Linked DNA regions of Prochlorococcus marinus XMU1411. Each later gene encodes a partner of the first gene's protein in a complex. Links are inferred from orthologs where the notes say so. Each region holds a gene or a part of one and is shown on either strand. Other genes may lie near its edges.

What was found. The genes of interacting proteins can lie anywhere in the genome.
Region 2: the proteins of prfA (region 1) and prmC are in contact, whole or in part, in a crystal structure (PDB 2B3T), measured with the Escherichia coli proteins. The link is inferred for Prochlorococcus marinus XMU1411 from one-to-one orthologs.

What each region holds. Positions count from the first base shown.
Region 1 is NZ_JAAORI010000006.1:3,559-10,016, forward strand. Bases 3,484-6,458 are described here. They hold prfA (peptide chain release factor 1), read right to left. Parts: upstream 5,531-6,458; coding sequence 4,436-5,530; downstream 3,484-4,435. Other genes in these bases: alr (alanine racemase), read right to left, coding at 3,484-3,852; HA145_RS08560 (HNH endonuclease), read left to right, coding at 3,870-4,427; rpmE (50S ribosomal protein L31), read right to left, coding at 5,558-5,818; rpsI (30S ribosomal protein S9), read right to left, coding at 5,832-6,242; rplM (50S ribosomal protein L13), read right to left, coding at 6,252-6,458. Outside these bases: HA145_RS08540 (polysaccharide deacetylase family protein), read right to left, coding at 302-1,243; HA145_RS08545 (formyltransferase family protein), read right to left, coding at 1,248-2,075; more of alr, read right to left, coding at 2,653-3,483. UniProt on the Escherichia coli protein: Peptide chain release factor 1 directs the termination of translation in response to the peptide chain termination codons UAG and UAA.
Region 2 is NZ_JAAORI010000003.1:16,576-19,423, forward strand. Bases 1-2,754 are described here. They hold prmC (peptide chain release factor N(5)-glutamine methyltransferase), read left to right. Parts: upstream 1-819; coding sequence 820-1,689; downstream 1,690-2,754. Other genes in these bases: HA145_RS01695 (2Fe-2S iron-sulfur cluster-binding protein), read left to right, coding at 191-553; psbM (photosystem II reaction center protein PsbM), read left to right, coding at 656-808; HA145_RS01710 (L-threonylcarbamoyladenylate synthase), read left to right, coding at 1,713-2,294; minE (cell division topological specificity factor MinE), read right to left, coding at 2,610-2,754. Also shown: more of minE, read right to left, coding at 2,755-2,848. UniProt on the Escherichia coli protein: Methylates the class 1 translation termination release factors RF1/PrfA and RF2/PrfB on the glutamine residue of the universally conserved GGQ motif, i.e. on 'Gln-235' in RF1 and on 'Gln-252' in RF2.

The sequences.
Region 1 (6,458 bases):
ATATAAATTCAAAAAATATTTATCAATTAATGAGAAGGAGGAGTTTAGAGTGAAACTATTTGAAAGCAATTAGAACTAGTTGGAGCTAAAGGGAAGTATAAAAAATAAGGAAGGAGGATTTTCTTCCCTGAATCCAACACCCTCTGCTTTTACTGCAATTTGGTCTACCTAATTTGAAAGATATAGGACGGTATAGTTCTCGCAGAATAATTTTCAAAAAGGAAGTTTGATAATATCAAAAATCAACAATAGCAGAGTCTCACTCTGCCGAGTAGATAAAATATTGCATTAAAAAAAAGGATTATCTCTTTAAAAATAGTTCCCTAATTTGATTACAATCATATCTAGGAATCTCAAATAGATTATTTTTTATAGTCTCCTTATTAATACTTCTTTGTTCTACTGAAATTGCATTATGGTAATTAACTTCTTTCAATAATCTTAAAGTATTTTGGTTATAACTTTTTCTCCCTCCATATGGATAACAAAATGAATTAATATCTTCTGAGATTAAGTCTTCAAGAAATTTCTTTGAACTAGATAATTCTTCTTTTTGGTTTTTTTTATCTAATCTTGATAATAAAGTATGTGATACTCCATGACTTCCTATCTCAAAACCCATTTCAGATATTTCTTTAATTTCATCAAATGAGAGATATAAATCCTCAGCTTTTTTTAAAATTCCTAATTTTCTTATTATTTCATTAAGTAAAACATCTCTCACTCCAATTGATCCATAAAAATTAATTAAACGTTTGAACTCTTTTATTTTTGTATTAGCATCAAATCTTGAATAAGCATTTTTATAATTTTCTTTTTCAATCTCATAATTATTATGATCTGTTATTGAAATATCTAAATGATTACATGCTTCAAAAAGCAAATCTAATGAATTTTCACCTTCTTTAGATAATATTAAATGTGCCTTATGAACATGGAGTATTTCATTATTTAAATAGGGTTGAGTAGGTATATAAAATGTACCTTTAGTAATACCTAAATTTTTTAAGATTTTTGCTGCATTTAAATGGTCTTTTAATCCATCATCAAAAGTAAGCAAAATGACTTTATTTAAATCTTCATCTTTTTTGAGAGAATTAATTGCCTCAGTTACATTTTTAAATTCATAACCTAAACTAATTAAATTTTTTATTTCTTTTGCGAAATCATCAATTTCCTTATGTTTTGAATAGGGAAAATTTAAATCAAATTTCCTTACATAATGGAACATTAATGCTTTCATAATTTCAAGTTTTAAGCCAATCTTGTTCCCTGATAGGTACATTATTGCATCTATCTTTTTGATTTAAAAGATATTGATCAAGCATACCGTTTTGAAAATTATTATACATTTTAATTACACTTTCCCTAGAAAAGTCAGATTTTTTATAAATTAGCCTTTTACTATTTTTATTAGTATTATTTTTTACAGGATCTTCTAAACCAAATTGCAAGTTTCTCTCAGCAATTTTTGAATAGGTCTTAAAAGAATGAATTAAGAATCTATTTGATAATTGATGAAATGAATCAGTAACATTAATTATTGGTCTTGTTTGATGTATGATTTCTCCAGTATCAATGCCTTCATCAAGATACATAAAAGTACTTCCTGCATATTCAGGCTCATTGTTTACAAAAGGAAAATAATTAGTACCTGCACCCCTGTAATAAGGACTTAAACCTAAATGGAGATTCAAAATCTTCCTTTTAAAGGTATTAATAATTTCGCCTTTTATTATTGACGTACCGAAAACCAAAATTTGCCTTGGATTTATTTCTTTTAGAATCTCAAGACAATCTTTACTTGAAAACCAAAACTTTGGAACAATATCTGAGATAGATTTTATTTTGTTTTGCATATTTATGTATAGTTCGAAGAAATCTTTTTCTGCAAGCGATCTTGCTTCTAAATGACCTAATTCAACAACATTATTTTTCCTTTTCTCTACCAATTCATTCAGAGGCGAACCTTCTTCATGAAAAACTTTTACTAAATCTAAGTTTATATTATTGTTTATAATCGCTGCAAATGCTTTATGTCTAAGTGAACTGGAAGTAAAAATTACTGTAGACATTAATTTTATAAATTAAGCAATAATAGCATTCAGAAGATTGTGAACATAAAAGAAGGTCTCTGATCTTTCTATTTATGGAAACATATCACTATAAATTGCTACTAGGGCGTATCATATACGATGCTCTTCAATAATACGGTGAGGGAGGAAATCGGACTGGAAATATTTGGCAACGCTAGGCAACCATAGGCAACGTTAGACAATCAAATTTATAAATTTTTATTTTTACTCACAACATTTCTCTGCAAAAGGATTACTATTACTTGAGAAAATAAAAATCTAAAAATTGTTAGCCTCACAACATAGCTCACAACATGATTTAGTAAATTATGGCATTGTGAGACAGCCATAGGCTTAAAGAATTATCAATACCCTCTGCTATTACTGATTTTTTTATTTCGTCACATCCTCAGGCAACAGATTGGGACGGAGAGGGAGGGATTCGAACCCTCGACAAAAGTTACCTCCTGTAACTCCTTAGCAGGGAGCCGCTTTCAACCACTCAGCCACCTCTCCAGTTCTTATACATTATCAATATTTTTGCAAACATTCAAAATTTTTTATTTAATCGAAATGTCTAATCAACCTGAACTCTTGGCAATCTATTTTTAAACGAACAAATAATTTCCCATGGAATAGTGTTAGATTCTCTTGCCCAGTCAACGGGAGAAATTGTTTTGTCTCCGTCAGATCCTAACAATAGCATCGTACTACCAATTTTAATATCATTTGAACCTGTTATGTCTACCATCATTTGATCCATAGTTATAGAACCAACTTGCGGATAAAGTTTACTATTGTGCATAACATTTATCTTTCCTGAGAGTTTCCTTGGGACTCCATCGGCATAACCAATACTTAATACAGCTAACTTAGTTTTTCTACTGCTAACAAATTTTCCTCCATAACTTACACTTACCCCTTTATCAATAATTCTTATAAACGCTACTTTGACCTTTAAAAATAAAGCTGGGTTAAGCGATAAATTTTTATGAATTGTCGAAATAGGACTATATCCATACATAGAAAGCCCAACTCTTACCATATGAAAATGAAAATCTTTATTTAGAAGCATGCCCGCAGAATTAGCCAAATGAATCTTAATATTGTGATTCCTATCAATATTTATTTGGTTTAATAATTCCTCAAACTTCTTTCTTTGCAATTGCGAACTACTTTTAGCTTCTGATGAGTTTTTATCATCTGCAGATGATAAATGACTGTAAATCCCCTCTATAGAAATATTTTCAAAAGATTTTATTTTTTCAAATTGCTGAACAAATTTATTATATTCAAACCCTAATCTTGACATTCCTGTATCAACTTTTAAATGTAAAGGAAATCTCAAACCAAAGTGGTTACCAATATTATTACAAATTAAACATTCTCTTAAACTACTGATAGTTGGCATAAGATCATTTTTAAAAGATATTATTAAATCCCTTTTCGTATAAAGATTACCAAGGATAAGAATTGGTTTTTTAATCCCAGAAGAACGAAGCTTAATACCTTCTTTTAAAGTTGCAACTCCTAGTTGGGAAGCCCCACCTTTGATAGCATATTCAGCAACTACTTTCGCATCATGTCCATATCCATCAGCTTTAACCACTGCCATAAATTGACAGCTTTTACTTAATTTTGATCTTAACTGTCTGACATTTGATTCCAATGCTTTTCCACTAACTTCAATCCATGCTCTTTGTTTCGGATCTATATCTTTTTCAAAAGTTGAATTTTTGTCAAAATTAAATCCCTGAATTGTTTGCTGAATTTGCATTAACTTTGCACAATTATATGCGTTTATTGAAATATACAGTTAGCATGACATGTAAATTGTATTTTGGCATGGGCCAGACTCTAGTTTTAAATGCATCTTATGAACCTTTAAACATTACTTCTTGGAAAAGAGCAGTTATTTTAATGATAAAAGGTAAAGCAGAAAGTTTAGAGGAAGATAAATCTTATTCAATACATTGCGGCAGAAAATTACCTACAGTTATAAGACTTCGTTACTACGTAAAAGTACCTTTTAGAGAAGTTTCCTTAACAAGAAAAAATATTCTTCTTAGGGATAATAATGCATGCCAATACTGTAACTATAGGGGTAGTGATTTATCAATCGATCATGTTCTCCCTAGAAGCAGAGGTGGGACTGATAACTGGGAAAATGTTACTACGGCATGTCTTAGATGTAACGTCCAAAAAGGTAATCGGACTCCAGAAGAAGCAAATATGCCTTTAAAGCGTAAACCTTACCGTCCACTAAGTAATCTTAATTTTGAGGCGACAAGACAAATTGATTCTGGCAGACATAAAGAATGGAGTAAATATGTAATAGGCGTTGCAATATAAATAAAATTTTAATCGACTTCATTATTAAAATTTTCCATCATTCTCTTTTGTTCTTGTGCTATGCATGCATCAATAACTTCATCCAATTGACCAGCAAGAATTGGTTCAAGTGAAAAATTAGAACCTAATCTATGATCAGTTGTCCTGTTATCTTTAAAGTTATAAGTTCTAATTTTTTCGCTCCTATCGCCTGTTCCAACCTGTGAAAGCCTCTGCGATCTCTCTTTTGCATTAGCTTCTTTTAATTGAATTTCATATAATTTAGCTCTTAAAATTTCCATTGCTCGTTCGCGATTTTGTAATTGCGATCTTTCTTGAGTACAAAATACTCTTATTCCAGTGGGCTTGTGGAGAAGGTCAATAGCAGTCTCTACTTTATTAACATTTTGTCCACCCGCACCTCCTGATCTTGCTGTACCAACTTCTAAATCAGTAGGGTCAATCTTAACCTCAACAGGATCAGCCTCAGGCATGACAGCTACTGTTGCTGTAGAAGTGTGTACTCTACCTTGTGATTCAGTAGCTGGAACTCTTTGAACTCTATGTACACCAGCCTCAAATTTCAGTTGACTATATACAGAATCACCCTTTACCGAGATAACTAATTCCTTAAATCCTCCCATATCCGCCTCGGAAGCACTAACAGGTTTTACAGACCATCCATTTTTTTGTCCGTATCTTTCATACATTCTCGCTAAATCACCCGCCCATATACAAGCTTCGTTACCACCGGCACCGGCTCTGATTTCTAACATTACACTTCTCTCATCTCTCGGATCTTTAGGCAATAAAGCGATTGTTGTTTTTTGAATAAGTTTATTCTTGGATTCCTCAAGATTAATTAACTCTTCATTTATTAAAGATTCCATCTCTTTATCATTTCTATTCTCTTTCAATAGATTTTTTGAATCTTCAATTTCCTTATCAGTATCAATCAACTTATTAAAATCAATCACCAAAGGTTCCAATTTTGATCTTTCTCTAGCTATTGATTCTAATTTTTTAGGATCATTAGCTACATCAGGATCTGCAAGCTGCACTTCTAAACTTTTAAAACTTTCCAAAGCAGTTTTCAACCTTGCGATTAGTGTTGAGTATTCCAATTGAAATTATGCTTAATTTTGAAAAATCTATTTATTAGAATCTTTTTCTTCTTTTTGCTCTTCAGATGTATTTGAATTAGCTGAACCCATTCCATATTTTTTCATAAACCTATCAACTCTACCTTCAGTATCAAGAATTTTCTGAGTTCCAGTAAAGAAGGGATGATTACCACTCCATACATCAACATGTAGTTCAGGCTGCGTTGAACCTGTCGTCATTACAACTTCTCCATTACAAATAACTTTTGCATCTGGATACCATTTTGGGTGGATTTCTGATTTTGGCATGATTGAAATTTCTTTAACGTTTGGAAAATTGTGGAGCTTTTCTAGCTTTTTTAAGACCATATTTTCTTCTTTCCTTTGCTCTAGGATCTCTACTTAGATGGCCTTCAGTTTTTAGAGGTTTCCTGTTGTCTGGGGATAATTCACAAAGTGCTCTTGCTGCACCTTGCTTAATAGCGTCTGCTTGACCTGTCAATCCACCACCAAAAACATTAACAAAAATATCATAAGAATTTTCTAGGCCTAACGTTTGCAAAGGGGCTTTTATTGAATTTAAGTGCAGAGGATTAAAGTTTAAGTAATCATCTCCAGAACGGCCATTAATTTTAATTTGTCCATTCCCTGGAATCAAGCGAACTCTGGCTACTGAAGTTTTTCTTCTTCCAGTCCCCCAATAAACAGCTTTGTTTTTTATTTGACTATTCATTTTAATAAATTAACTATTCAATAATACAGGATTCTGGGCAGCATGAGGATGATCAGCCCCTTTATAAACTTTTAGTTTTTTAAATTGCTGTCTTCCTAGAGAATTGTGAGGAAGCATACCCTTAACGGCTTGCTCAATAATTCTTTCTGGAATTCTTTCTTGAAGAGACTCAAATTTTTCAATTTTCATTCCTCCTGGTCTGCCAGAATGTCTTCT
Region 2 (2,848 bases), on another replicon or contig:
GCTAAACATCACGATAGTAAGGGTTTTTTAGTCTTTGAGGGATTTTTGTAAATAAATTTATTTTCTTGCAAAAATTGGGCAAATCAATAAGCAGAACTGGAGTTACAAGGAATTTTAAGCTAAAAATTGTTAATATTTTGGTCACAATTCTCAAAGTAAAACGCCAAAATAAGAAAAATAACTAAAAAAAATGGCAACTATCAGATTTATCCGTGAGGATTTAGAGGTTAAATGTAATCCTGGTGAGAATTTAAGAGAATTAGTAATGAAAGAGAATTTACAACTTTATGGATTAAAAGGAATTTTAGGAAATTGTGGCGGAGCAGGGCAATGCAGTACTTGTTTTATTTCAGTTGAAGGAGGAAGCAAAAATTCTTTAAGTCCTCTTACATCAGTTGAAGAAGAAAAACTTAAAAATAGACCAGAAAATTGGCGACTTGCATGCCAAACATTAGTTAAATCCTCTACAGTCATTTTAACAAAACCACAATCTCCACCTTCAAATTTTGAAGAACTTAAAAAAAATAGCGAAAATAAAAAATTACCTCGCTAATTGTTTAAGACTGTTAATTAGTTGATAAAAATTTGTTTATTTTTCCACTTTATTTCAAGTTATATGTCTATAGTCTTAATACCTAATAGAACTGTCAACTAAATGGAAACAACTAATTTCGGATTCGTAGCTAGCCTTTTATTTGTAGGGGTGCCAACAATATTCCTTATTGGTTTATTTATTTCTACTCAAGATGGCGAAAAATCAAGCTTCTACTCAGAATCTGGTAAAGGTAAGCTTGGCCCAAAACGCTAAAGCTTTTATAAATGCTAAGCATTTCTGTAAAAGAAATTTTATTTTGGAAAAAAAAACAACTTTTTAAGGGTGGAGATCATGAATCTCTTGCTCTTTTACTTGATTCTGTAGGCGGTATATCAACCAGTGATCTAAACTCGCTTAGTATAAATCCTGAAGGAAACTTATATTTAAAAAAAAACTTAGAATTTTTAGAAAATATTTGGGAAGATCACTTATACAATTCAACTCCAATTCAATACCTTTGTGGAATAACTTTTTGGAGAGACTTAAAATTAAAAGTTACAGAAAAAGTTCTTATTCCTAGATCAGAAACGGAACTTGTAGTAGATATTGTCGGCAAAATTTTTGGAAAAAAATCTGAAAAATTATTGTTTGCTGAATTAGGGACTGGATCAGGTGCTATAAGTATTGCTTTGGTATTAGCGTATCCTTTGTGGAATGGAATAGCAACAGATATAGATCAAGATGCATTAGAAATAGCCAAAGAAAATTATATAAATTCTACTAAACAATCAAATTTGAAATTTTATTGCGGAAATTGGTGGAATCCTCTTGAAAGCTTTAAAGGAAAATTAGATTTCGCCATTTCGAACCCGCCATATATCCCTAAAGATACTTATGAAAAATTACCCAAAGAGGTTAGAAATTTTGAACCAAAAATTGCTTTATTAGGCGGCGATGATGGTCTAAAACATATTAATGAAATAATTCAAAACGCACCATTATTTTTAAAAGAGAGGGGATGGCTAATTTTAGAGAATCACTTTGATCAAGGTACAAAAGTAAAACAACTACTTTTAAAAAATAAATTTACTTCAATAGAAGTTGTGAATGATCTTTCAGGTATTGGTAGGTTTACCATTGGAAGATATAAATAAATTATTATTGGTTCCCAATCTAGATGAATTTAGTAGATTACAAATCAGCTTCGAAGACTCTAAAAAGTGGTTTACCTATAATTTTTCCAACAGACACCTTACCAGCAATTGGATGCTTGCCAAAATTTTCAAATATTATTTATGAGTTTAAAAAAAGAGATAGAAATAAACCCCTGATTCTTATGGGATCCGAACACAAACAATTAATTGATTTTGTTCACGATTCAGCTAAAGAAGATTATAAAAATATAGCTTCAAAATATTGGCCTGGAGCTTTGACAATGGTTGTCCCTACTTCAGAAAAGCAGAGTTCAATCCTCACAAGCAATGATCTTACTCTTGGGCTGAGGATTCCAAATTCATATATGGCTCAATCTCTCATGAGAGAAACAGGCCCATTGTTAACTTCAAGTGCAAATATTTCAGGTTTTAAAGGATCAATTGCAGTTGAAGGTATTGCTCTAGACTTCCCTTCTTTAAAAATATTAAGCCCTATCCCCTGGGGGAAAAGTAGTGGAAAAGCTAGTACTATTATATTTTGGAAGAAAAGCGGAGATTGGAGTTTGATTAGAAAAGGAGAAGTATTAGTTAGGGAATTGTATTAATGTTTTTATTATTATTTTTTGTTTTATTAATTCAATTTTTTACTTATTGGATATTTGAACCACTTGCATCTTTTTTAGAGTATGTTCTCGCAATAAAATTGTTTCCTATCATTGCTCTGATAGGTTTAATCTTTTTATTTTCAGCAAAGAATATTCAACAGAAATAAATAAGGCAAAATGCCGGCTAACAGATTTGAACTGATGACCTTCGCTTTACAAAAGCGCTGCTCTACCGCTGAGCTAAGCCGGCAATTTCTACATCTTACAATTAGGGAGGGTCAACTATCAGTATTTTTTTAGCTTTTTTTAAATTTATTACTTTTTGACATCATTATTAGCTTTATCAGTTTTATTAGTTTTTTTGAATTTTATTTCTCCTGAAATAGTCCTTTTGATTGGTAAATTTGCAACTAATGCAGTCATTCTATCCTCAGTCTCTAAACTAACTGCTACCTCTTCAAAATCAATTTCCACATATTTAGCAACAACATCAAGAATCTCTTTCCTCATTTTATCTAAAAGATCAGTTGTTAAGGAACTCATATCAACTCTGT